One region of the Agromyces sp. CCNWLW203 genome, then DNA from elsewhere that is predicted to be linked to it. Evidence: predicted binding sites of a transcription regulator. Region 1 holds the regulator's gene; each other region holds the start of a gene.

Region 1 (7,368 bases):
TCGCGACAGGCCGGTGGCCAGGTCGGCGGTGCCGGGGCGGGCATGGGCTCCCGTGGCCCCGGTGAGACGAAGATCGAGCTCGATCGCCGTCGTATCCACTCGCGCATGGCGAAGCTCCGCAAGCAGATCGCGGGCATGAAGCCGGCCCGCGAGGCCAAGCGAGCCAATCGCAAGCGCAACGCTGTGCCGTCGGTCGCGATCGCGGGCTACACGAACGCCGGCAAGTCGAGCATCCTGAACCGCATCACGGGTGCCGGGGTGCTCGTCGAGAACGCCCTGTTCGCCACGCTCGACGCGACCGTGCGACGTAACACCACGGCGGACGGCCGCGTCTACACGATCGCCGACACCGTCGGCTTCGTGCGCAATCTGCCGCACCAGCTCGTCGAGGCGTTCCGCTCGACGCTCGAGGAGGTCGGCGACTCCGACCTCATCGTGCACGTCGTCGACGCGGCCCACCCCGACCCGGCCGGCCAGATCGCCACGGTGCGCGATGTGATCGGCGAGGTCGGTGCCCGCGACATCCCCGAGCTCATCGTCTTCAACAAGGCCGACCTCGTGACGCCCGAAGACCGGCTCGTGCTGCGCGGTCTCGAACCCGGCGCGATCTTCGCCTCCGCCCGCACTGGGGAGGGCATCCCCGAGGTGCTCGAGGCGATCGCGCGCATGATGCCCGACCCCGCCATCGAGATCGACCTGCTCGTGCCCTACGACCGGGGCGACGTCGTATCGACGCTGCACGAGACCGGTCGAGTGCTCTCGATCGAGTACGACGAAGACGGCACTCGCGTTCGTGCGCTCGCCTCGCCCGAACTGGCCGGCCAGCTCGAGGAGTTCTCGGCGACTGCCGCCGGTCGCTGACGCTTCTCGCAACCCTGCGTCACCCTGCGTCACAGTCGTGGCGTCACTCTGCACCGGCGCGTATCGTCGCACCTGATCGATCAGTGACCGGCCGAAGCGGGTCACTTGGAGCGACCGCCGAGCCCGGCACCCGCCCGCGACATCCACCCGCCGTTCCGGCCGGGGGAACGCGGCCTGCCGTGTTCTTCCCGTTGCCGCTCGCCCTGCAGGAGCACCATGGCATCGACCGCAACCGACGCATCGGGCGCCGACTGTACGCCCCGACTGCCGCTCTCCTTCGAGCTCTACCCGCCGCGAACCGACGCGGCGGCGCTGGCCCTCGGGCGCACGATCGATCGGTTGGCCGAGGTCGACCCGGCGTTCATCTCGGTGACCTTCGGGGCGGGCGGCAGCTCGCGCGCCCGCTCGCTCACGGTGCTCCGTTACATGCTCGAGCACACGCACGTCGAACCGATGGCGCACCTGACGTGCGTCGGCTCCTCACATCTCGAGGCGAACCGGCTCGTGCGGGAGTTCCTCGATGCGGGCATCACGAGCTTCCTCGCCCTGCGCGGTGACCCGCCGGTCGACGCCGACCCCGACGCGGGCATCGGCGACCTCGGCAGCGCGGCCGAGCTCGTGCAGCTCATCCACCGGGTGCAGGAGGAGCGTGAGCCCTTCGCGCAGGTCGGCGTCCCCGGCAACCCGGGCGCCTCGCGCATCAGGGAACGGCCCCGCCCCGAGCGCGTCGCGGTCGCCGCGTTCCCCACCGGCCACCCGCGGTCGCGGAACCTCGACCACGACGTCGACACGCTCCTCGCCAAGGAGATCGCCGGGGCGAACCTCGCGATCACCCAGCTCTTCTGGCGGGCCGACGACTACCTCGGCTTCGTCGAGCGCGCCCGCGCGGGCGGCGTCACGATCCCGATCCTTCCCGGCATCATGCCGGTCACCACTCCGGCACGCCTTGCGCGGCTTACGGAGCTGACGGGGGTCGAACCGCCCGCGGCCCTCGCCATCAACCTCGAGATCGAACCGGATGCCGCCGCGCAGACCGAGCTCGGCATCGCCTTCGCCACCCGGCTCGCCGCCGAGGTGATCGCGGGTGGCGCTCCCGGCCTGCATCTCTACACGTTCAACCGCCATGAAGCCGTGCTCGACGTCGTCGACCGGCTCGGACTGCGAACCGACCGGTTCGCCGACGAGAGGAACACCGCACGATGACCACCCCTGCACCCGGCTTCCCGAACGCCACGATCCTCGGCTATCCGCGCATCGGCCGCCGGCGCGAACTCAAGCGGGCCGTCGAGGCGTTCTGGGCCGGCTCGATCACGGCCGACGACCTCGAAGGCGAGGCGGCGGCGCTGCGCGCTGCGACCCGCGAGCGCCTCGCGTCGCTCGGTCTCGCCCGCACCGGCTCGGCGATCCCCGAGACCTTCTCGTTCTACGACCAGGTGCTCGACACCGCGGTCGCCGTCGGTGCGGTGCCCGAGCGGTTCGCCGTCCTCGCCGATGGCGAGGGCCGCTTCGACCTCGCCGCGTACTTCACGATCGCCCGTGGAGTCGGTGACGACGCCCCGCTCGAGATGACGAAGTGGTTCGACTCGAACTACCACTACCTCGTGCCCGAGATCGGCCCCGACACCGTGTTCTCGCTGCACGCCGAGCGCATCCTCGCCGAGTTCGCCGAGTCGACGGCGGCCGGCTTCACGACGCGGCCCGTGATCGTCGGACCGGTGACCTTCCTCCTCCTCGCGAAGGCCGCCGACGGCGCCCCGGCCGGCTTCGCGCCGATCGATCGGCTCGCCGACCTCGTGCCCGTCTACGAGGCGCTGCTCGAGCAGCTCGCCGCGGCGGGCGCGGAATGGGTGCAGCTCGACGAGCCCGCGCTCGTGAGCGAGAGCATCGACGTCGACCGCGCCCGCGTGATCGAGTCGGTCGGCATCGCCTACGACGCCCTCGGCGCGCGCGACGCCCGTCCGGCGATCTTCGTCGCCGCGCCCTACGGCTCGCTCGACGACGCGCTGCCGGCCCTCGCCGCGACACCGGTGGAGGCGATCGGCCTCGATCTCGTGCGCGGCTCGCTTCCCGACGGCCTCGACCCCGTCACGGCCGAGTCGCTCGCCGCGAAAACCCTCGTGGCCGGCGTCATCGACGGCCACAACATCTGGCGCGGCGACCTCGCCGCCGCGTTCGACCGTGTCGTCGCCGTGCAGCACCTCTCGCCGGCCGTCTCGGTGTCGACCTCCACGTCGCTGCTGCACGTGCCGCACGACATCGCCGATGAAGACGAGCTCGACGCCCGCCTCATCTCCTGGCTCGCGTTCGCCGACCAGAAGGTGGGCCAGGTGGCCGTGCTCGGTCGCGGGCTCTCCGAAGGGCGCGACGCGATCGAGGGCGAGCTCGCCGCGGCATCCGCTGCCCTCGCCGACCGCGACGCCGCGCCCGGCGTGCGCGTGCCCTCGGTGCGCGACCGCCTCGCGGGGCTCGCCGAGGCGGACTTCGCCCGCGTGAACTACGACGAGCGCGTCGCAGCGCAGGAGTCGCTCGGACTGCCCGAGCTGCCGACCACCACGATCGGTTCGTTCCCGCAGACGGCCGAGATCCGCCGCGCCCGCGCCCGTCTCGTCAAGGGCGAGCTGCCCGCCGACGACTACGCGGCCCTCATGCGCGCCGAGATCGAGCGCGTCGTGCGCTTGCAGGAAGAGCTCGGCCTCGACGTGCTCGTGCACGGCGAGCCCGAGCGTAACGACATGGTGCAGTACTTCGCCGAGCTGCTCGACGGCTTCGCGGTGACGAAACACGGCTGGGTGCAGTCGTACGGCTCGCGCTGCACGCGGCCGTCGATCCTCTGGGGCGACGTCTCGCGGCCCGCGCCGATGACGGTCGAGTGGTCGAGCTACGCGCAGTCGCTCACCGAGCAACCGATGAAGGGCATGCTGACCGGTCCGGTCACGATCCTCGCGTGGTCGTTCGTGCGCGACGACCAGCCGCTCGGCGACACCGCACGGCAGGTCGCACTCGCGCTCCGCGACGAGATCACCGACCTCGAGACGGCGGGCATCCGCATCATCCAGGTCGACGAGCCCGCGCTGCGGGAGCTGCTGCCGCTGAAGCTCGCCGACCAGCCCGCGTACCTCGACTGGTCGGTCGGCTCCTTCCGCCTCGCGACGGGCGGGGCCGAGCCCGGCACGCAGGTTCACACGCACCTCTGCTACTCGGAGTTCGGCGTCGTCATCGACGCGATCAAGAACCTCGACGCCGACGTCACCTCGATCGAGGCGGCCCGCAGCCGCATGGAGGTCGTCGACGACCTCGAGACGAGCGGCTTCGACCACGGCATCGGCCCGGGCGTCTACGACATCCACTCGCCCCGAGTGCCCGGTGTCGCCGAGGTGCAGGCGCTGCTCGAGCGGGCCGCGGGCGCGATCCCGGCGAACCGACTCTGGGTCAACCCCGACTGCGGCCTGAAGACCCGCGGGTACGACGAGACCGTCGAGTCGCTGCGGCACATCGTCGAGGCGACCGTCGCGGTGCGGGCCGAGCGCGCCGCCCCGGTGCTCGCGGGCTAGCAGCAACCGAGCGGATGCCGCGGCTCGCGGCATCCGCTCGGCTCATGCCGGGGTGATGTACAGGCGCGGCGCGTACGGTCGACGCATGCAACTCGCGGTCCACGAATCCGGCGGGGGTGCGCGCACCGCGATCCTCATCCACGGCATCATGTCGGACTCGCGCGCCTGGCATCGCGTCACCGCCGAGCTCGAGGCCCAGGGATTCCGCGTGCTCGCCGTCGACCTCGCCGGCCACGGCCGCAGCCCGCGAGCGCTGCGCTATTCGCCGGCGGCCTGGGCGAGTGACGTCGTCGAGACGCTCGAGCCCCTGCTCGACGGGCCGCCCGACGTCGTCATGGGGCATTCGCTCGGCGGCCTCGTCGCGAGTCTCGTGGCCGACCGGCTCGCTCCGCGGGCCGCGATCTACATCGACCCCGCGTTCTCGTTCCCGAAGGGCGTGAAGGGCTGGGCGTTCAAGGCGTTCTTCGCCATCGCGCCGCGGCCCAGGCGATCGGCACTCGTGCGCATGAACCCGAAGTGGAGCGCCGCCGACGTCGATATCGAACTCGCGACGCTGCGCGACTGGGACAAACGCACGATCCTCGGCTTCACCGACACCCGGCCGCTCGTGCCGCCCGCCCGGCTCGTAGCGCCGACGCTCGTCGTGCTCGCCGAGAAGAGCCTGCTCATCACGGCGAAGGTCGCGCGTCAGCTGCGGCACCAGGGCATGACCGTCGAAACGGTGCAGGGCACCGGGCACACGGTCTTCCGCGACGACCACGCCGGATTCATGGATGCGGTGCTCGGGTGGCTCCGCGACCTCTCGCCGGCGACGCCGGAACCCGTGCCGGTCGGGGCGCGTTCCGCCGCGTAGCGGGAGGCATCCGCTCGCCGCGCTGGGGCGTGGGAGTCAGACCGCGCGCAGCACCGCGACGATCTTGCCGAGCACCTCGGCGTGGTCGCCCACGATCGGCTCGAACGCGCTGTTGCGGGGAAGCAGCCAGGTGTGGCCGTCGCGCTGGCGGAAGACCTTGACGGTGGCCTCGCCGTCGAGCATCGCCGCGACGATCTCGCCGTTCTCGGCGGTGCGCTGCGATCGCACGACGACCCAGTCGCCGTCGCAGATCGCGGCGTCGATCATGGAGTCGCCGGAGACCTTCAGCATGAACAGCTCGCCCTTGCCGACCAGCTGGCGGGGGAGCGGGAAGACCTCGTCGATCTGCTGCTCGGCCGTGATCGGCACACCTGCCGCGATGCGCCCGACGAGGGGAACCATCGCCGCGTCGCCGACCGGCGTGGGATCGGATTGGGTTGTCGGTCGGTCGGTCACGCCCGGCAGTTCGATGAGCACTTCGAGCGCACGCGGGCGGTTGGGATCGCGCCGCAGGTAACCGGCCAGCTCGAGTTGATTGAGCTGGTGGGTCACGCTCGAGAGCGAGGAGAGCCCGACGGCGTCGCCGATCTCGCGCATGCTCGGCGGGTAGCCGCGGCTCGAGACCGAGCGCTGGATCATCTCGAGGATGGCGATCTGCTTCGCGCTCAGACTCTTGCGGCGGCGGGGCCTGCCTGCTGCCTGCACGTCGTCGATGTCGGTGCTCAACGTCTCCGCCCCTCGTAGCGGCCGTGAGGCCGGATGTCGGTGGTGTCTGGTCGACTGTCTTCCAGACATTCGAAACTGTATCCGTCTCGCGTGCGTGCGGCAAACATCTGTTCGAGTGTGTCGGAGATCCGCTTCCGCGGGTTTCCGGAGTTCGATGCTTGCAATGTTCGAAATTCGAATGTATGTTCGGAACAGAGTTTCGCATCCGGTCCTCCCGGCCGAGGGCCGGATGCGACTCCTACAGGAGGTGTGACATGAGCGCAGTGATCGCAACGACCGGCTTCCAGCCCTCGCGGGCTCTTCCGCGCGGCTTCGACCAGACGCAGCAGGCGCAGGCCCCGGCACAGACCACAGTGGTGCGCACCCGTCTTCGCCTGACGCGGCGCGGTCGCGTCGTCTTCACCGGCCTCGCGGCGCTTCCGCTCGTGATCTGGGCGTTCGTGCTCGTGCTCGGCTCAGGTGCCGCCGCGGCCGACGTCGACTCCGCAGGCGCAACCTTCGAATACGTCACCGTCGGCGAGGGTGACTCGCTGTGGGGCATAGCCGAGACGCTCGACCCGAGCGGCGATGTGCGCGAGGTCATCGCCGAGATCGTTCGACTGAACGGCCTCGACGACGCGGTCGTCGAGCCCGGGCAGCGACTCGCACTGCCGCTCGCTCCGTGACTCACCGCTGAAACACGCCCGCGGGCCTCGTTAGGCTTGACGGGTGACGAGTCTCGAAGACCTCCCCATCCGCGACGATCTCCGCGGTCGCACTCCGTACGGAGCGCCGCAGCAGGCCGTGCCGGTCGCGCTCAACGTCAACGAGAACACGCATCCCATTCCCGAGGCCGTGGCGCACGACATCGTCGCCCGCGTGGCCGCGGCCATCATGACGCTCAATCGCTACCCCGACCGCGAGTTCACCGCGCTGCGTCGCTCCCTCGCCGACTACCTCGGCCACGGCCTCGACCCCGATCAGATCTGGGCCGCGAACGGCTCCAACGAGGTGCTGCAGCACATCATGCAGGCCTACGGCGGGCCGGGACGATCGGTGCTGGGTTTCGCGCCGACCTACTCCATGTACGGACTGCTCGCCTCGGGCACCGGCACCGAGTGGATCACGGCCGGCCGTGACGACGATTTCGAACTCAGCCCCGAGACCGCTGTCGCCGCGGTGCGCGAGCACGACCCCGACATCGTGCTGCTCTGCGCCCCGAACAACCCGACCGGCACGCCGCTCTCGATCGAGACGATCGAGGCGGTGTCCGACGCCGCTCGCGGCATCGTCGTCGTCGACGAGGCGTACTTCGAATTCGCCGACCCGGGCACCCCGAGCGCGCTCACGCTGCTCGAGGGTCGGCCGCGACTCCTCGTCTCGCGCACGATGAGCAAG
Region 2 (7,368 bases), on a different contig from region 1:
CGATCGAGGTCGACGGCCGAGAGATCACGACCATGCCCGAGCGCGAGCTCCGCGGCATCCGTCTCGGCATCGGCATGATCTTCCAGCAGTTCAACCTCTTCAACTCGAAGACCGTGTGGGCGAACATCGCGTATCCACTCACGGTGGCGGGGGCGACGAAGAGCGAGATCGCCGCTCGCGTCGCCGAGCTGCTCGAGTTCGTCGGCCTCACCGACAAGGCGAAGAGCTACCCCGACCAGCTCTCGGGCGGGCAGAAGCAGCGCGTCGGCATCGCCCGCGCGCTCGCGACCTCGCCGCGGCTGCTGCTCGCCGACGAGGCGACGAGCGCCCTCGACCCCGAGACGACGCAGGAGGTGCTGGCGCTCCTGAAGCGGGTCAACCGCGAGTTCGGCGTCACCATCATCGTCATCACTCACGAGATGGACGTGATCCAGTCCATCGCGACGAAGGTCGCGGTCATGGACGGAGGGCGCGTGATCGAGCACGGCGACGTGTTCGACGTGTTCTCGAATCCGCAGAACCCGTCGTCGCAGCGCTTCGTCGGCACCGTCGTGAAGGGCATCCCGTCGCCCGCCGAGCTCGACGTGCTGCGAGAGCGCCACGAGGGACGCATCGTCACGATCTCGTTCCGCGACGGCGACGCCTCGCAGGCCGCGGTCTTCGTCGCGCTCGCGACCGCCGGCGTCGAGTTCGAACTCGTCTACGGCGGCATCAACGACATCCAGGGCCGGGCGTTCGGACACCTCACGCTCGCGATCAGGGGCGCGGATGCCGCGGTCGACGCCGTGCTCGCCGAGATATCCGGTCGCGTCGACGTGACGGAGGTGTCGTGATGGATCGCCTGTTCGAACTCGGGCCCGAATTCTGGGTCGCCGCCGTCGAGACGCTCTATATGGTCGCTCTCACGCTGCTCTTCGGCGGCATCGCGGGGCTGCTGCTCGGCATGGTGCTCTACACGACGCGCCCCGGCAGCCTGCTGTCGAACCGCGTGGTGTTCAACGTCGTGAACGTCGTGATCAACTTCTTCCGGCCGATCCCGTTCATCATCTTCATCGCGGCGGTGCAGCCGCTCGCGCGGTATGTGATCGGCACGGGCATCGGCAACGACGCGCTCGTCTTCGCACTCTCGATCGCCGCGTCGTTCGCGATCGCGCGCATCGTCGAGCAGAACCTGCTCACCGTCACCCCGGGTGTCATCGAGGCCGCCCGCGCGATGGGCGCCGGTCCGATCCGGATCCTCCGCACGGTCGTGCTGCCAGAGGCGCTCGGTCCCCTCATCCTCGGCTACACGTTCGTGCTCGTCGCGATCATCGACATGACCGCGGTCGCGGGCTTCATCGGCGGCGGTGGGCTCGGCACCTTCGCCCAGGTCTACGGCTACCGTCAGTTCGAACCGGTGATCACGTGGGCGGCGATCATCCTCATCGTCGTGTTCGTGCAGTGCGTGCAGTTCCTCGGGAACTGGTTGGCCCGCAAGGTCATGCGTCGATGAGGTCGTGCGCCGATCGGGCTACTACACATTCGGCAGCTCCGTTTGAGGTGACTGCTCCTCGACAGCCGGGCGCATCTTGGAGCCGTCCACATTCGAGTTCGGCTGCGATTCTCCGCGCGCCTCGCCGACGACGATCGACGCATGACCAGATTCAACGTCGAAGCGGCGACCCGTATGCCCATTCCCACCGACCACGACGTGCAGGAGCGGGTCGCGAGCCTGCTCGAGTGTGCGCTCCGCCGCCAGTGGTGGACTCTGTACCTCGATGAGAACGACGTGCAGCTCCCGATCCTCATGCCCATGGCGGGATACCCGGACTCGCCCGATGAGCCCGTGCCGGAGAGCGGCACGGCCGCTGCGCTGCTTGCGAACCGACTGTCGATGGTCGTCGACGAGGTCGGTGCGGCGAAGCTCGTGTTCGTGTGGGAACGACCGGGCGGTGCCGAGTCGACCGAGGCCGATCGAGCCTGGGCGCGTGCGCTGGGTGAGGCGTGCCGGGCCGAAGGGCTTGCGGTGCGCGCGCAGCTGATCCTTCACGACGCCGGTGTTCGGTGGTTCGCGCGTGACGACTACGCGTGAACGCTCGGCGCGGCGCAGGCGAGATCGCAGCGGGGTCGCCGCAGCGGAAGCACCACTTCGTGACCACCACGTCGCGACCACCGCTCGACCACCACGTCGTGACCATTACGACGGAGCTATCACAACGGAGTCATCGCTTCACCGCTGCCCATGGCACGTTCTGCCACTGCGGAACCACCCACCGTTCGTGCTCACCACTCGCGTCGTCAGAACGGTGGATCTTCGGCGAACCTGCTCTGCGCTACGGCATCAGGGCTCTGCGTCAGCGGAGGTGCTGCGGCGATCGGCGGGCCATCCGCTCGAGCCGTCATCGTGCGTACCGGATGGGTTCGATGCACCCGGCCTGACGGCGAGGTCCACTCGAGTACGGCGCCGTCGAGATGTCGCATCGACCATGACGTCTCGTGCTTGAGGTGATGGTGGAGCGGGCAGAGGTGGGCCAGGTTGTCGAAGGCCGTTCGCCCGTCGTCGGCCCAATCGATGCCGTGGTCGAGTTCGCTGCGACTGGCGTTGCGATTGCAGCCCGGGAACCGGCAGGTGCCATCGCGCACCTGCAGCCAGCGCTTCAGATCGGCGGGCGGGCGGTAACTTCTGCGATCGACGTCGAGCACCGTGCCGCTCACCGGATCGGTGAGCAGCCGTACGAAAGTAGGAGCCTCGGCCGCGAGCCGGAGCGCCGTCTCGGGGTCGATCGGGCCATAGCCGTCGAGGAGGGCCGGCTCTGTCGAGGAGCCCATGAGCGTCAGCACCGGAACGGTGAGGTGAACGCTCGGCCGCACGCGACCGCAGGCGGCGGCGAACGCGGAGTCGTCGCCGAGCCCGCCGAACAGCAGCAGATCGCGGAGCGCATCCGCACGGATCTGGTCGTTCGTCAGGGCGACGACTCGCGCGGCACGCTCGGCGGGCCGAGCGTGTTCGGTGGCCGCGGCATCTTCGGCGGTCTCACCACCCGCGCCGGTCACGGCATCTTCGTGCGGCAGGTCGGGTTCGGCGCCGTCGGCAGGTGCGGCGTGCTCGTCGGGCGCCTCTCGCCGGACGCTCGTAGAACCGAGACGGCTCGCATCGGGAGAGTATTCGCCGGCCTCGCGAGCGACACGATCGAGGCGGTCTTTGATGAGGAGCGCGTCGGCAGCCGGCAGGAGGGCGTGCAGCCATGCCATGCCATCGAGTGCGGGTTCGATCTCGACGCGGCGCTTCTGGCGGGCAGCCAGGTGACGATCGGCGAGCGACCGGGCCTGCAGCTCTTCGCGCAGCGAGCGGGCCTTGCGGCGTACGGTGGCCGCGGTGTGATCGGCCGCGAATCGCGCGAGCTGCTCGTCGAGCTCAGCCCGAACGAGCGGGTCGGCGTCGAGCTCGGCAACGGCCTCGACGATGACCCGTGCATGCTGCAGGCTGAGGGATCCACTTCGGAGCGACGACAACGTGGCGGGAAGTTGCGTCGACAACGCCCATGCGTCGTCGATCTGACGCTGCATGGTGCTCTCGGGGACGCGCAGGGCGGTCGCGAGCTCGGCGGTGACGCTGCGGCGCGCCATCTCTCGGCGTCTCGACGGTGAGAGCCTCGGGGAGACGAATGCCTGCTCGGCGCGAAGTGCGAACGACACCGCCAGGAAGACAACGTCGACCCGCATCGCTGCGTTCATCGCCTCGATTCGCTGCGCCTGAACCGCGGCATCGACGAGTTGCGCCAGGCCGTCTTGCGCCAGTGCATACGGCGATCGTTCTCGATCGGCGCTCCGGTCGCCCTCGCTCGCCGTAATGCCAGATGAGCTGGCGTTTACGAGTGCGATCGGCATGATGTCATTCTATCAAGAATCGAACGTATGTTCGAGCATTGTGGAGAGCTTCGTGAGGCTGTTTCGGGCTGCTTCGGGCCGGGTCGGGAGGGCTGTGGTGAATGTGCACTGACCGCGCACGAAGCGCGGCGAGCGGATGCCGCGGGCAAGGGCTGCCCGCGACATCCGCTCGTCTCACTCGCCGACGGTCGACAGCTCGTTCGGCACGTGCGGCAGCTCGGCGCTCGCCGTGATCTCGCCCGACTCGAGGTCGACGACGTGCACCATCGAGGTTGCGGGGTCGGTGACGTAGGCACGGTGCCCACGCACCTCGAGCGAGGGCCTGGCCTCCTGCCAGTCGGTCGGCTCGGTCCACGGGTCGATGACCTCGAAGCGCGATGCGACGGCGCCCGCGACCGGGTCGATGACGTGGATCGCCCCATCGGTGCCGAGCACGAGCGCCTCGCCGTGCGGGCCGCGCGCCAGCGAGCGGAACGTGTAGCTCGTGCCGAGTTCGACGAGTCGCAGCGTCGCCGTGTCGGTGTCGATGAGGCTCACGCGCTCGGGGCGCTCGAGCTCCGCCTCGGCATCGACCTTGTAGTCGCCGAGCACGACCTCGGACTCGGGGGAGCCGGCCTGGTTGCCGATGCGGCCGTACGCGTCGGGTGCGGCGATCTTCGTGAAGGCGCCGTCGCGGTAGAGCACGGCGCCGTTCTCGCAGCCGAGGACGACGACCTCGTCGGCGGCGACGGTCTCGCCGTGAACGCCGGGGCAGTCGTCGGTGCGCGCGAGTTCAGCGCGGTCGGCGTCGAGCACGACGACGCTCGACCGGCTGTCGCTCGTGCCGACGGTGGTGAGCAGCGAGTCGCCCTCGAGGGCGACGGCGACGCCGTGGTGCGCGTCGGGGCTCACGTACTCGGTCACGTCCTGGGTCACGTCGAGATCGCCGCCCTCGAGCGCTGACGGGTCGAAGAGCTCGACGCGCCCGGTACCGTCGGCGAAGAGGGCGGTCGTGCCGGCGTGAGTCGTGACGTGTCCGGGGTGCTCGGCCGCGAACTCGAGGTCGGTCAGCTCCGGCGGCTCGGCGTAGTAGTGGTCGTGGTCGCCGTGCTCCTCGATCGTGACGCCGGTGTCGAGCACGCGGAACGCGTCATCCGTCGACACGATCACGTGCCGGGCGTCGCCTGCGGGGTTCAGGCGTAGGAACCCGTCGAGCGGCACGTCGTCGACCTGCTCGAGCGAGTCGCCCTCGAGCACGAGGAGGCCGCCGTCATAGCTCACGACGACGCGCGGTGCGCCGACCTCGGCCTCGGTCGAGGGGGCATCGGACGCCGCGGCGCGGTCGCCGTCGGCACCGGCCGGGCCTGCGCAGGCGGCGAGTGCCAGGGCCATCACGGGCCCGGCGACGGCGGCGAATCGGAGTGGAGAACGTTTCTGGACTGTGGTCATGCCGAGACGTTATCGTTAATGATAATCATTCTCAAAACTGACCCTGCAGAACCATCCATCGAGCCGGCGCCGCAGCGACCGCGCTCAGTCGAACCCGAGGCTGAGCTTCCTGAGCAGCCCGGCGAGGCGCTTCTGCTCGGCCGCGGGAAGGCTGCGGAGCAATTCGGTCTCGGCGTCGACGAGTCGCGTGATGGCGGCGTCGACCCGGGTGAGGCCCGCGGGGGTCATCTCGACGAGGATGCCCCGGCCGTCGTTCGGGTCGGTCTGCCGGTTCACGAGCCCGCGCTCGACGAGGCGGTCGATGCGGTTCGTCATCGTGCCGCTCGAGACGAGCGTCTGCTGCAGGAGCTGCTTGGGGGAGAGCCGGTATGGCGACCCGGCGCGGCGGAGCGCGGAGAGCACGTCGAACTCCGAAGCCTCGAGCTCTGAGCGGGCGAACGCCTGCCGCCGCGCGCGGTCGAGGTGCTTCGAGAGCCGCGCGACGCGCGAGAGCACCTGCAGCGGCGAGAAGTCGAGGTCGGGGCGCTCGCGTTCCCAGTCATCGACGATCCGGTCGACCTCGTCAGCATCGGTCATCCCGTCATTATCCCGTGACCGGGCGGGCCGTCGTCGCAGATGTCGATGAGCAGGTCACGGATGCCTCGAGGCACCCCGTCGACTCTTGGCCCGCTGCCGAGGCATGGCAGACTGGTTGTCGCGCGCGGGCGAGTCCCCGGGCGATCCGCCATAGTGTAACGGCAGCACGGCAGCCTTTGGAGCTGTTCGGTCCAGGTTCGAATCCTGGTGGCGGAGCCGGAACGGCCGCCCGATCGATCCCACGAACGCACCGATAGGAACTTGCGCGAATGACCGACCAGAATCTCGCCATCATCGTCCTCGCCGCAGGCCAGGGCACGCGCATGAAGTCCGCCGTGCCGAAGCTGCTGCACCCGCTGGCCGGCGCCCCGATCGTCGCGCACGTGCTCGCCACGGCTCGGGCGCTCGACGCGGTGCACATCGTCGCGGTCGTGCGCCACGAGCGCGACCTCGTTGCCACGGTGGTCGAGCGCGAGCTGCCGGGCACGATCATCGTCGATCAAGACGAGATCCCGGGCACCGGCCGCGCCGTCGAGCAGGCGATCGCGGCGCTGCCCGACGACTTCGACGGCGAGGTGCTCGTGCTCAACGGCGACGTGCCGCTCCTGAACGCCGACACGCTCGCCGCGTTCCTCGAGCAGCACCGAGCGGATGCCGCGGAGGCATCCGTGCTCTCGGCCGTCTACGACGACCCCTCCGGCTACGGCCGCGTCGTGCGCGACGCAACGGGCCTCTTCGACCGCATCGTCGAGCAGAAGGACGCGAGCGATGACGAGCGCGCGATCGCCGAGATCAACGCGGGCATCTACGCGTTCGGTGCCGCGGCGCTCCGCGACCAGCTCGCGAACCTCACGACCGACAACGCGCAGGGCGAGAAGTACCTCACCGACGTGATCGGCCTGCTGCGTGCCGCAGGGTCCGAGGTCGAGGCGGTTCCCGTCTCCGAGCCCTGGCTCGTCGCCGGCATCAACGACCGCGCACAGCTCTCCGAGACCGCGGCCCGACTGAACGCGCTCATCGTGCGCGGCTGGCAGCTGAACGGCGTCACGATCGAAGACCCCGCGACGACGTGGATCGACCTCGCCGTGCGCATCGAGCCCGACGTCACGATCCGCCCGGGCACGCAGCTCAAGGGCGCGACGCTCATCGGCACCGGCGCGATCGTCGGCCCCGACACGACGCTCGTCGACTGCGAGATCGGCGAGAACGCCGAGGTCAAGCGCACCGACGCCACCCTCGCGGTCGTCGCCGCGGGGGCGAGCGTCGGGCCGTTCTCCTTCCTGCGCCCGGGCACGGTGCTCGGTGCCGACGGCAAGATCGGCGCCTTCGTCGAGACGAAGAACGCGAACATCGGCGAGGGCAGCAAGGTGCCGCACCTCAGTTACATCGGCGACACCACGATCGGGGAGCACTCGAACGTCGGCGCCGGCTCGATCACCGCCAATTACGACGGCGTGAACAAGCACCGCACTGAGATCGGCTCGCACGTGCGCACGG
Region 3 (7,368 bases), on a different contig from region 1:
CGGGCTCACCGGCTCCGAACGCGTGCAGGCTCACGTGCAGCTCGCCTCGACGATCCGCAACCTCGGGCGGCCGCTCGAGTCCATCGCGCTGCTCGACGCGATCGAGCCAGAGGCCGGTGAGCTGCACGACGCCGTCGTCGCCTTCCGCGCGCTCGCGAGGGTCGATGCGGGCGACGCGCGGCTCGCGGCATCCGAGGCCCTCGCCGCCCTCGCACCGCACCTGCCGCGGTACCGGGTGTCGCTCGCCGCATACGCTGCGGAGCTCGCGGCATCCGCCTAGGGCGAACAGCCCCGTTCACGCGCGTTGCACCGGATAGATTCGAGTGAACGCGACAACGGAAACGGAGCGACACATGGCCGAACCGACACCAGGCACCGGTGTTTTCGATCGACTGCTGAAGGACCGCATCATCTGGCTTGGCTCCGAGGTGCGCGACGACAACGCGAACGAGATCGCAGCGAAGCTGCTGCTGCTCGCCGCTGAAGATGCCAAGAAAGACATCTACCTCTACGTGAACTCGCCCGGCGGGTCGATCACGGCGGGCATGGCGATCTACGACACCATGCAGTTCGTGCCCAACGACATCGTCACCGTCGGCATCGGCATGGCCGCCTCCATGGGCCAGCTGCTCCTGACGGCCGGCACGAAGGGCAAGCGGTACATCACCCCGAACGCCCGCGTGCTGCTGCACCAGCCGCACGGCGGCTTCGGCGGCACCGCGAGCGACATCCAGACGCAGGCGCAGCTCATCCTCGACATGAAGAAGCGACTCGCCGAGATCACCGCGGCGCAGACGGGCAAGACCGTCGAGCAGATCAACGCCGACGGCGACCGCGACCGCTGGTTCAACGCGCAGGAGGCCCTCGAGTACGGCTTCGTCGACCACATCCGCGAATCGGCACTCGACGTCGCCGGCGGCGGCGGAACCCAGGCGTAGGCACTCGAGAGAAGAGAGAACGAGCGAATGAACATCCCCGCTTTCGGTGGCACCGCCTTCAACGGCGTGCAGGCACCGGGCTCGCGCTACATCCTGCCGAGCTTCGAAGAGCGCACGGCCTACGGCTACAAGCGTCAAGACCCCTACGCCAAGCTCTTCGAGGACCGCATCATCTTCCTCGGCGTGCAGGTCGACGACGCGTCGGCCGACGACATCATGGCGCAGCTGCTCGTGCTGGAGTCGATGGACCCCGACCGCGACATCATCCTCTACATCAACTCGCCCGGCGGCTCCTTCACGGCCATGACGGCGATCTACGACACGATGCAGTACATCCGTCCGCAGATCCAGACGGTCGTGCTCGGCCAGGCGGCCTCGGCCGCTGCGGTCATCGCCGCGGCCGGCACGCCCGGCAAGCGCCTCGCGCTGCCGAACGCCCGCGTGCTGATCCACCAGCCCGCCATGGGCGAAGCGGGTCACGGCCAGGCGTCCGACATCGAGATCCAGGCCGCCGAGATCATGCGCATGCGCTCGTGGCTCGAAGAGACGCTCTCGCGTCACTCGAACCGCACGCCCGAACAGGTGCACACCGACATCGACCGCGACAAGATCCTGTCGGCGGCCGAGGCGCTCGAGTACGGTCTCATCGACCAGGTGCTCAGCTCCCGCAAGAGCCTCCCGGCGATCGCGCGATAGCTCGCTGCACCGTGAACGCGGCGGATGACCGGCTGAACGACAGCCGCGCCATCCGCCGCGTTTCGCTGTCTCCGGCTGCCGCGATCGATCGTGTCGCCTGGCCGGCGAGCATTCCGGCGATCGACCAGCTGATCGGCGACGGCGGCCTCGAGTTCGCTCCCGGGCTGACGTTCCTCGTGGGCGAGAACGGCAGCGGCAAGTCGACGCTGCTCGAGGGCATCGCGACGGCCTACGGGCTGCCGCCCGAGGGCGGCAGCAGCAACGGGGGCACGACGACCCGGCCGAGCGAGTCGCCGCTCGCCGAGTGGTTGCGCATCGAGCGCAGCCCATCGGCGCCGCGGTGGGGGTTCTTCCTCCGTTCCGAGACGATGCACGGCTACTACAGCTACCTCGAGGCCCTGCCCGACAGCCCCGATCGGCACCTGCACTCGCTCAGTCACGGCGAATCGTTCAACGACCTCCTCGACAACAAGCTGAACCACCCGCGCTACCGTGCCGGCCTCGTGTGCCTCGACGAGCCCGAGGCCGCGCTCTCGTTCTCGTCGATCCTCGGATGGATCTCCGGCCTCGACCGCATGGTCGCCCGTGGCACGCAGATCATCTGCGCGACGCACTCGCCGGTGCTCGCGTCCGTGCCAGGTGCGACGATCCTCGAACTGGGGGAGTGGGGCATCCGCGAGACCGCCTGGGACGACCTCGAGCTCGTCTCGCACTGGCGCGGGTACCTCGACGATCCGCGGCGCTACCTCCGCCACCTCCTCGACTGAGGTCCCGGTTCGCGGCCCGCGAACGGCCGAGCGTGTCGAATCCCGCGCGCTACCCTCGATCGGCCCGATCTCGGGCTAGGCTCGGAACAGACTCGTCGACAGGGAGGGTTTCGATGGCACGCATCGGAGAGAGCGCCGACCTGCTCAAGTGCTCGTTCTGCGGAAAGAGCCAGAAGCAGGTGCAGCAGCTCATCGCCGGACCCGGCGTCTACATCTGCGACGAGTGCGTGGAGCTCTGCAACGAGATCATCGAGGAGCGTCTCGCCGAGGCCGGCGAGACCGAGGCCGGCGAGTTCGAGCTGCCCAAGCCGAAGGAGATCTTCGGCTACCTCGAGGAGTACGTGATCGGCCAGGAGGCCGCGAAGAAGGCGCTCGCCGTCGCGGTCTACAACCACTACAAGCGCGTGCGCGCCCGCACCGCCCTGACCTCGGCCGACGCCCGCGACGATGTCGAGCTCTCGAAGTCCAACATCCTGCTGATCGGCCCCACCGGCTGCGGCAAGACCTACCTCGCACAGACGCTCGCGAAGCAGCTGAACGTGCCGTTCGCCGTCGCCGACGCCACCGCGTTGACCGAGGCCGGCTACGTCGGCGAAGACGTCGAGAACATCCTGCTGAAGCTCATCCAGGCGGCCGACTTCGACGTGAAGCGCGCCGAGACGGGCATCATCTACATCGACGAGATCGATAAGATCGCGCGCAAGGCCGAGAACCCGTCGATCACGAGGGATGTCTCCGGCGAAGGCGTGCAGCAGGCGCTGCTGAAGATCCTCGAGGGCACGGTCGCGTCGGTGCCGCCGCAGGGCGGCCGCAAGCACCCGCATCAGGAATTCATCCAGATCGACACGACGAACGTGCTGTTCATCGTCGCCGGCGCCTTCGCCGGCCTCGAGGACATCATCTCCTCGCGAGCAGGCAAGCGTGGAATCGGCTTCGGTGCGCCGCTGCACAACAAGGAAGAGGAAGCCGACATCTTCAGCGAGGTCCTCCCTGAAGACCTCCACAAGTTCGGTCTCATCCCCGAGTTCATCGGTCGGCTCCCGGTCGTCGCGACGGTCATGCCGCTCGACCGGGATGCGCTCATGGAGATCCTCACCGTGCCGCGCAACGCGCTCGTCCGTCAGTACCAGCGAATGTTCGAGCTCGACGGGGTGGAGCTCGACTTCGAGGAGGAGGCGCTGCAGGCGATCGCCGACCTCGCGGTGCTGCGCCAGACGGGTGCCCGTGGGCTCCGCGCCATCATGGAGGAGGTGCTCGGACCGATCATGTTCGAGGTGCCCTCCTCGACGGGCGTCGCGCGTGTGGTCGTCACGAAGGCAGCGGTGCTCGACAACGCCGCGCCGACGATCGTGCCGCACACGAAGCAGCGTCGCACCGAGAAGTCGGCGTAACCGGGCCCCGAGAGCGAGCGCCGCCCATCTTCCACACCGTTGTCGCGGGCGTCATCGCGGCCATCACCGGGTTCGCGAGCTCGTTCGCGCTCGTGATCGCGGGCCTCGTCGCCGTCGGCGCGACCGAGACGCAGGCGGCTTCCGGGCTCTTCGCGCTCTGCATCGCCACCGGCCTCCTCTGCATCGTGCTCCCGCTCGCGACGCGCATGCCGGTCTCGTTCGCCTGGTCGACGCCGGGCGCGGCGCTGCTCGTGGCGGCGGCTGCAACGACGCAGCAGTTCGCTGCTGCAATCGGCGCGTTCATCGTGTGCGGCGTGCTCATCGTGCTCGCGGGCCTCTGGCCGGCCCTCGGCCGGGCGATCACGAGCATCCCGAAGCCGATCGCGAGTGCGATGCTCGCCGGCATCCTGTTCCCGATCTGCGTGGCGCCGGTGTTCGCCGCGGTCGAGCAGCCGGCGATCGCCGTGCCCATGGTGCTCGTCTGGCTGCTGCTCGCGCGTCTCGCGCCGCGCTGGGCCGTGCCCGCGGCGATGCTCGTCGCAGTGATCGGCATCGCCGTGCTGGCGGGGCCCGCGGTGCTTGCGAGCGAGGCGGTCCGGCCGCAGCTCCAGTTCGTCGCTCCGGTCTTCGACCCGTTCGTGATCGTGAGCCTCGGCCTCCCGCTCTTCATCGTGACGATGGCGGGGCAGAACGTGCCCGGCTTCGCCGTGATGTCGACGTTCGGCTACCGCCTCGCGCCGCGGCCCGTGCTGGTCGCCTCGGGCGTGGCCTCGGTGGGCGCGGCGTTCGCCGGTGGGCATGCGTTGAACCTCGCGGCGATCACGGCGGCGATCATGGCAAGCCCCGAGTCGAACGCCGATCCGCGACGACGCTGGGTGGCGACCTTCACCTCGGGCATCGTCTACCTCGTGCTGGGCGCCGGCGCAGGTCTCGCGGCCGCCGTCGTGCAGGCGTCGCCGCCGATCATCATCACCGCGGTCGCCGGGCTGGCATTGCTCGGAGCCATGGTCACCTCGCTGACGGGCGCGCTCGAAGACCCTCGTCAGCGCATCACGGCGATCGGCACGTTCCTCGTCACCGCGTCGGGGGTCGCCGTGATCGGCATCGGCTCCGCATTCTGGGGCCTCGTCGTCGGCGGGGTGCTCATGCTCTGGCTCGGCCGAAGCACACCGGCACCTGGCGGGCAGGCGCCCTCCCAAGCGCCCTCTCCCGAGCCCTCAGCACCCCACGTGGGCGACGACGAGCATGATCGCGACCCCGAGCCCGCCTGATCAGTCGTAGACCCGCAGGAGCTGCCAGCGGTCGTCGCGTCGTTGCACGTCGAACACGTGGGTCTCGCCGTCGTCGGCACTCGCCTGGAACCGCCATCCACTGATCTGCAGGGGCGGGCGCCCGGGCGACACGTCGTAGTGCGCGACCGGCGCCCACCAGTCGCACGGGCCGACGAGGGTGGTGGGCGTATCGCTCACACGGAAACGGCGGGCCCGCCACACGAGTCGCTCGGGGCGGCCGTCGTCGCTCGTCCACAGCTCGACGTACTCCTGCACGAGCGACATGGGCACCTCACCGATTCGAATGTATGTTCGAATCGTAGCATCGAGTTCCCGCATGCGAAACGCCGCCGTGCATGGAGCACGGCGGCGTTCGACGGTTGCGTTCGGCTCAGGCCAGATCGTCGTCGGTGCGGGCGCCGAAGACGATCTCGTCCCAGCTCGGCATCGACGCGCGGCCCTTCTTCGAGCTGCCACGGGCATTGGTGGTGCTCGAGACGCCCTTGCCACCCCAGATACTGCGCGCGGCGGTGCCGGGCTTCTCGTCGGGCTGCTCGAGCTCCGGGGTCTCTTGCACGGGCGCCGGAGTGGGAGTCGCCGGCTGGCGCTCGGGCTCGCCGACCGCGGCCTCGCGTTCGCCGCGCCGGCGGCGCAGGGCCTCGAGCAGGTCGGCGGTCTCTCCGAGCGTCTGCTTCGGCTCATCCGCTCGCTTGATCGCCGCGCGTGCCACCGCCGGGCTCGATGCCTGGGGGGTGCGTGCGTACGGAAGCGGCTCCAGGTGAGGCGCCGTGTCGAAGTCGCCGTGCTCGGGCTCTTCGAAGGTGAAGGCACCGCTGTCGAAACGGGACTCCTCGGACTCGGGACCGACGGCGCGGAGGCGGGGGATGAGCCCGCCCTTCATCTCGCCCTGCTGCGAGAGCGTGATCGCCTCGGAGTTCAGCGGCTGCAGCGCCTGCTTGCGGGGCTCGAAGCTCCAGCGGGCATCGTGGTCGATGGTCTCGGCGGTGAACTCGAGCTTGATGATCCAGCCGCGCTCCTCGTCCTTCCAGCTCGCCCAGCGTTCGCCGTGGGCGCTGAGCTGTGCGAGCCGCTCGCGGATGACGCCGCCGAACGAGGGCTGCTCGTCGGCGGCCTCGGACTCGGGTGTCACGTGCACGGGAACGGCGAGGGCTGATGTCACCATGTGTTCGCGCTCGGCGAGCACCGGTCCCTCGAATCGGCGGATGTAGTCGATGGAGGCGCCGGTGACCTGTGCGACCTCTTCGGCCGACATGCCGGCGCGGATGTGGGCCTGCACCTCGCGCGGCGAGGGTTTCGGCCCGGTGTGCTGCTCGGGTTGCGCCTGACGGATGCGAGATTGCAGCACCTCGTCGATCTCGATCCGGAAGCGTGCTCCGTCGTCGGAAGCGGCGAGCAACGCGCCGTTCTCGACTCCGATTACCTTGAGTTCTTGCATCGCGACAAGCCCTTCCGTGCTTTCGTCTCCGCCCAAGGATGCCATGCCGGGGCGGGTGCTCGTGGGAATAGGACGGGCGCGCCGGAAGTTGAGCAGGGAGCAGCTGTGGAAACGCTGCGAAAGTGGTTTGCTAACGCCACCGATTTGATGCAGACTATGGCCGCCGAATCATCGGCGATGAAGAAATGGATGGGAATGGCAACGGATTACGACGCACCGAGGAAGACCGAAGACGACTCCGAGTCGATCGAGGCCCTCAAGGAGCGCGTCCCCGACAAGATGTCGGGCGTAGTGGATGTCGATGACGCCGATAACCCCGGCGGGTTCGACCTCGCTGGTGCCGATCTCTCCGACGTCGAACTCGACGTCGTGGTGCTTCCGCCTCAGGCGGACGAGTTCACCTGCGTGAACTGCTTCCTCGTGAAGCACCGTTCGCAGATGGACCACGAGACGAAGCTCGGACCGATCTGCTTGGAGTGCGCCTCCTAGGCGCCAGGCTCGGTACCTTCAGGCCGTCGCGATCCATTGATCGCGGCGGCCAGTTCTTTCGGATGACGCGTCGAGACGAGCCAGTACGGCGTCGGATCCGACGGGTCGGTGATCGGCACCCGCACGACGGGCGCCACCCAGCCGCGGATCACGAGGAACGCCCGTGCGTCGAGACCCGTGCCGCGTTCGACGCGAGCCGCGGCATCCGTCGCCCCGGTCGCGACGCCCGTGTCGGCCAGGGAGATCGAGGCGCGACCCGCGCGGAGGCGACCGTCCGCCACCTCGACGACCGGCGCGGTGATGCTGAGCGCTGCGACCGTCGCGCCGTAGAGGATCACGCCGGTCGCGATGCCGGCGGGC

The links. Region 1 encodes LexA, which represses DNA repair genes until DNA is damaged. Its sites were predicted from a motif close to TCGAACANNTGTTCGA; they were not measured.
Region 2: VPH61_RS17960 (HNH endonuclease signature motif containing protein) is a predicted target of LexA. The motif match lies at 3,887-3,902, and genes of this name have one in related genera.
Region 3: VPH61_RS09365 (DUF6504 family protein) is a predicted target of LexA. The motif match lies at 5,364-5,379, and genes of this name have one in related genera.

Annotation. Positions count from the first base shown of each region.
Region 1 is NZ_JAZHYX010000004.1:30,911-38,278, reverse strand. It holds gene hflX (GTPase HflX) at 1-861, shown strand, start outside; gene VPH61_RS10475 (methylenetetrahydrofolate reductase) at 1,078-2,064, shown strand; gene metE (5-methyltetrahydropteroyltriglutamate--homocysteine S-methyltransferase) at 2,061-4,412, shown strand; gene VPH61_RS10465 (alpha/beta fold hydrolase) at 4,498-5,265, shown strand; gene lexA (transcriptional repressor LexA) at 5,302-5,979, opposite strand; gene VPH61_RS10455 (LysM peptidoglycan-binding domain-containing protein) at 6,246-6,656, shown strand; gene VPH61_RS10450 (histidinol-phosphate transaminase) at 6,700-7,368, shown strand, end outside.
Region 2 is NZ_JAZHYX010000009.1:40,652-48,019, forward strand. It holds gene VPH61_RS17945 (methionine ABC transporter ATP-binding protein) at 1-833, shown strand, start outside; gene VPH61_RS17950 (methionine ABC transporter permease) at 833-1,492, shown strand; gene VPH61_RS17955 (hypothetical protein) at 1,634-2,071, shown strand; gene VPH61_RS17960 (HNH endonuclease signature motif containing protein) at 2,278-3,867, opposite strand; gene aztD (zinc metallochaperone AztD) at 4,042-5,295, opposite strand; gene VPH61_RS17970 (MarR family winged helix-turn-helix transcriptional regulator) at 5,380-5,871, opposite strand; tRNA gene VPH61_RS17975 (tRNA-Gln) at 6,016-6,087, shown strand; gene glmU (bifunctional UDP-N-acetylglucosamine diphosphorylase/glucosamine-1-phosphate N-acetyltransferase GlmU) at 6,141-7,368, shown strand, end outside.
Region 3 is NZ_JAZHYX010000003.1:259,382-266,749, reverse strand. It holds gene VPH61_RS09395 (tetratricopeptide repeat protein) at 1-280, shown strand, start outside; gene VPH61_RS09390 (ATP-dependent Clp protease proteolytic subunit) at 354-938, shown strand; gene VPH61_RS09385 (ATP-dependent Clp protease proteolytic subunit) at 966-1,634, shown strand; gene VPH61_RS09380 (AAA family ATPase) at 1,646-2,401, shown strand; gene clpX (ATP-dependent Clp protease ATP-binding subunit ClpX) at 2,515-3,792, shown strand; gene VPH61_RS09370 (benzoate/H(+) symporter BenE family transporter) at 3,819-5,063, shown strand; gene VPH61_RS09365 (DUF6504 family protein) at 5,064-5,354, opposite strand; gene sepH (septation protein SepH) at 5,455-6,519, opposite strand; gene VPH61_RS09355 (DUF4193 domain-containing protein) at 6,715-7,008, shown strand; gene VPH61_RS09350 (DUF3093 domain-containing protein) at 7,005-7,368, opposite strand, start outside.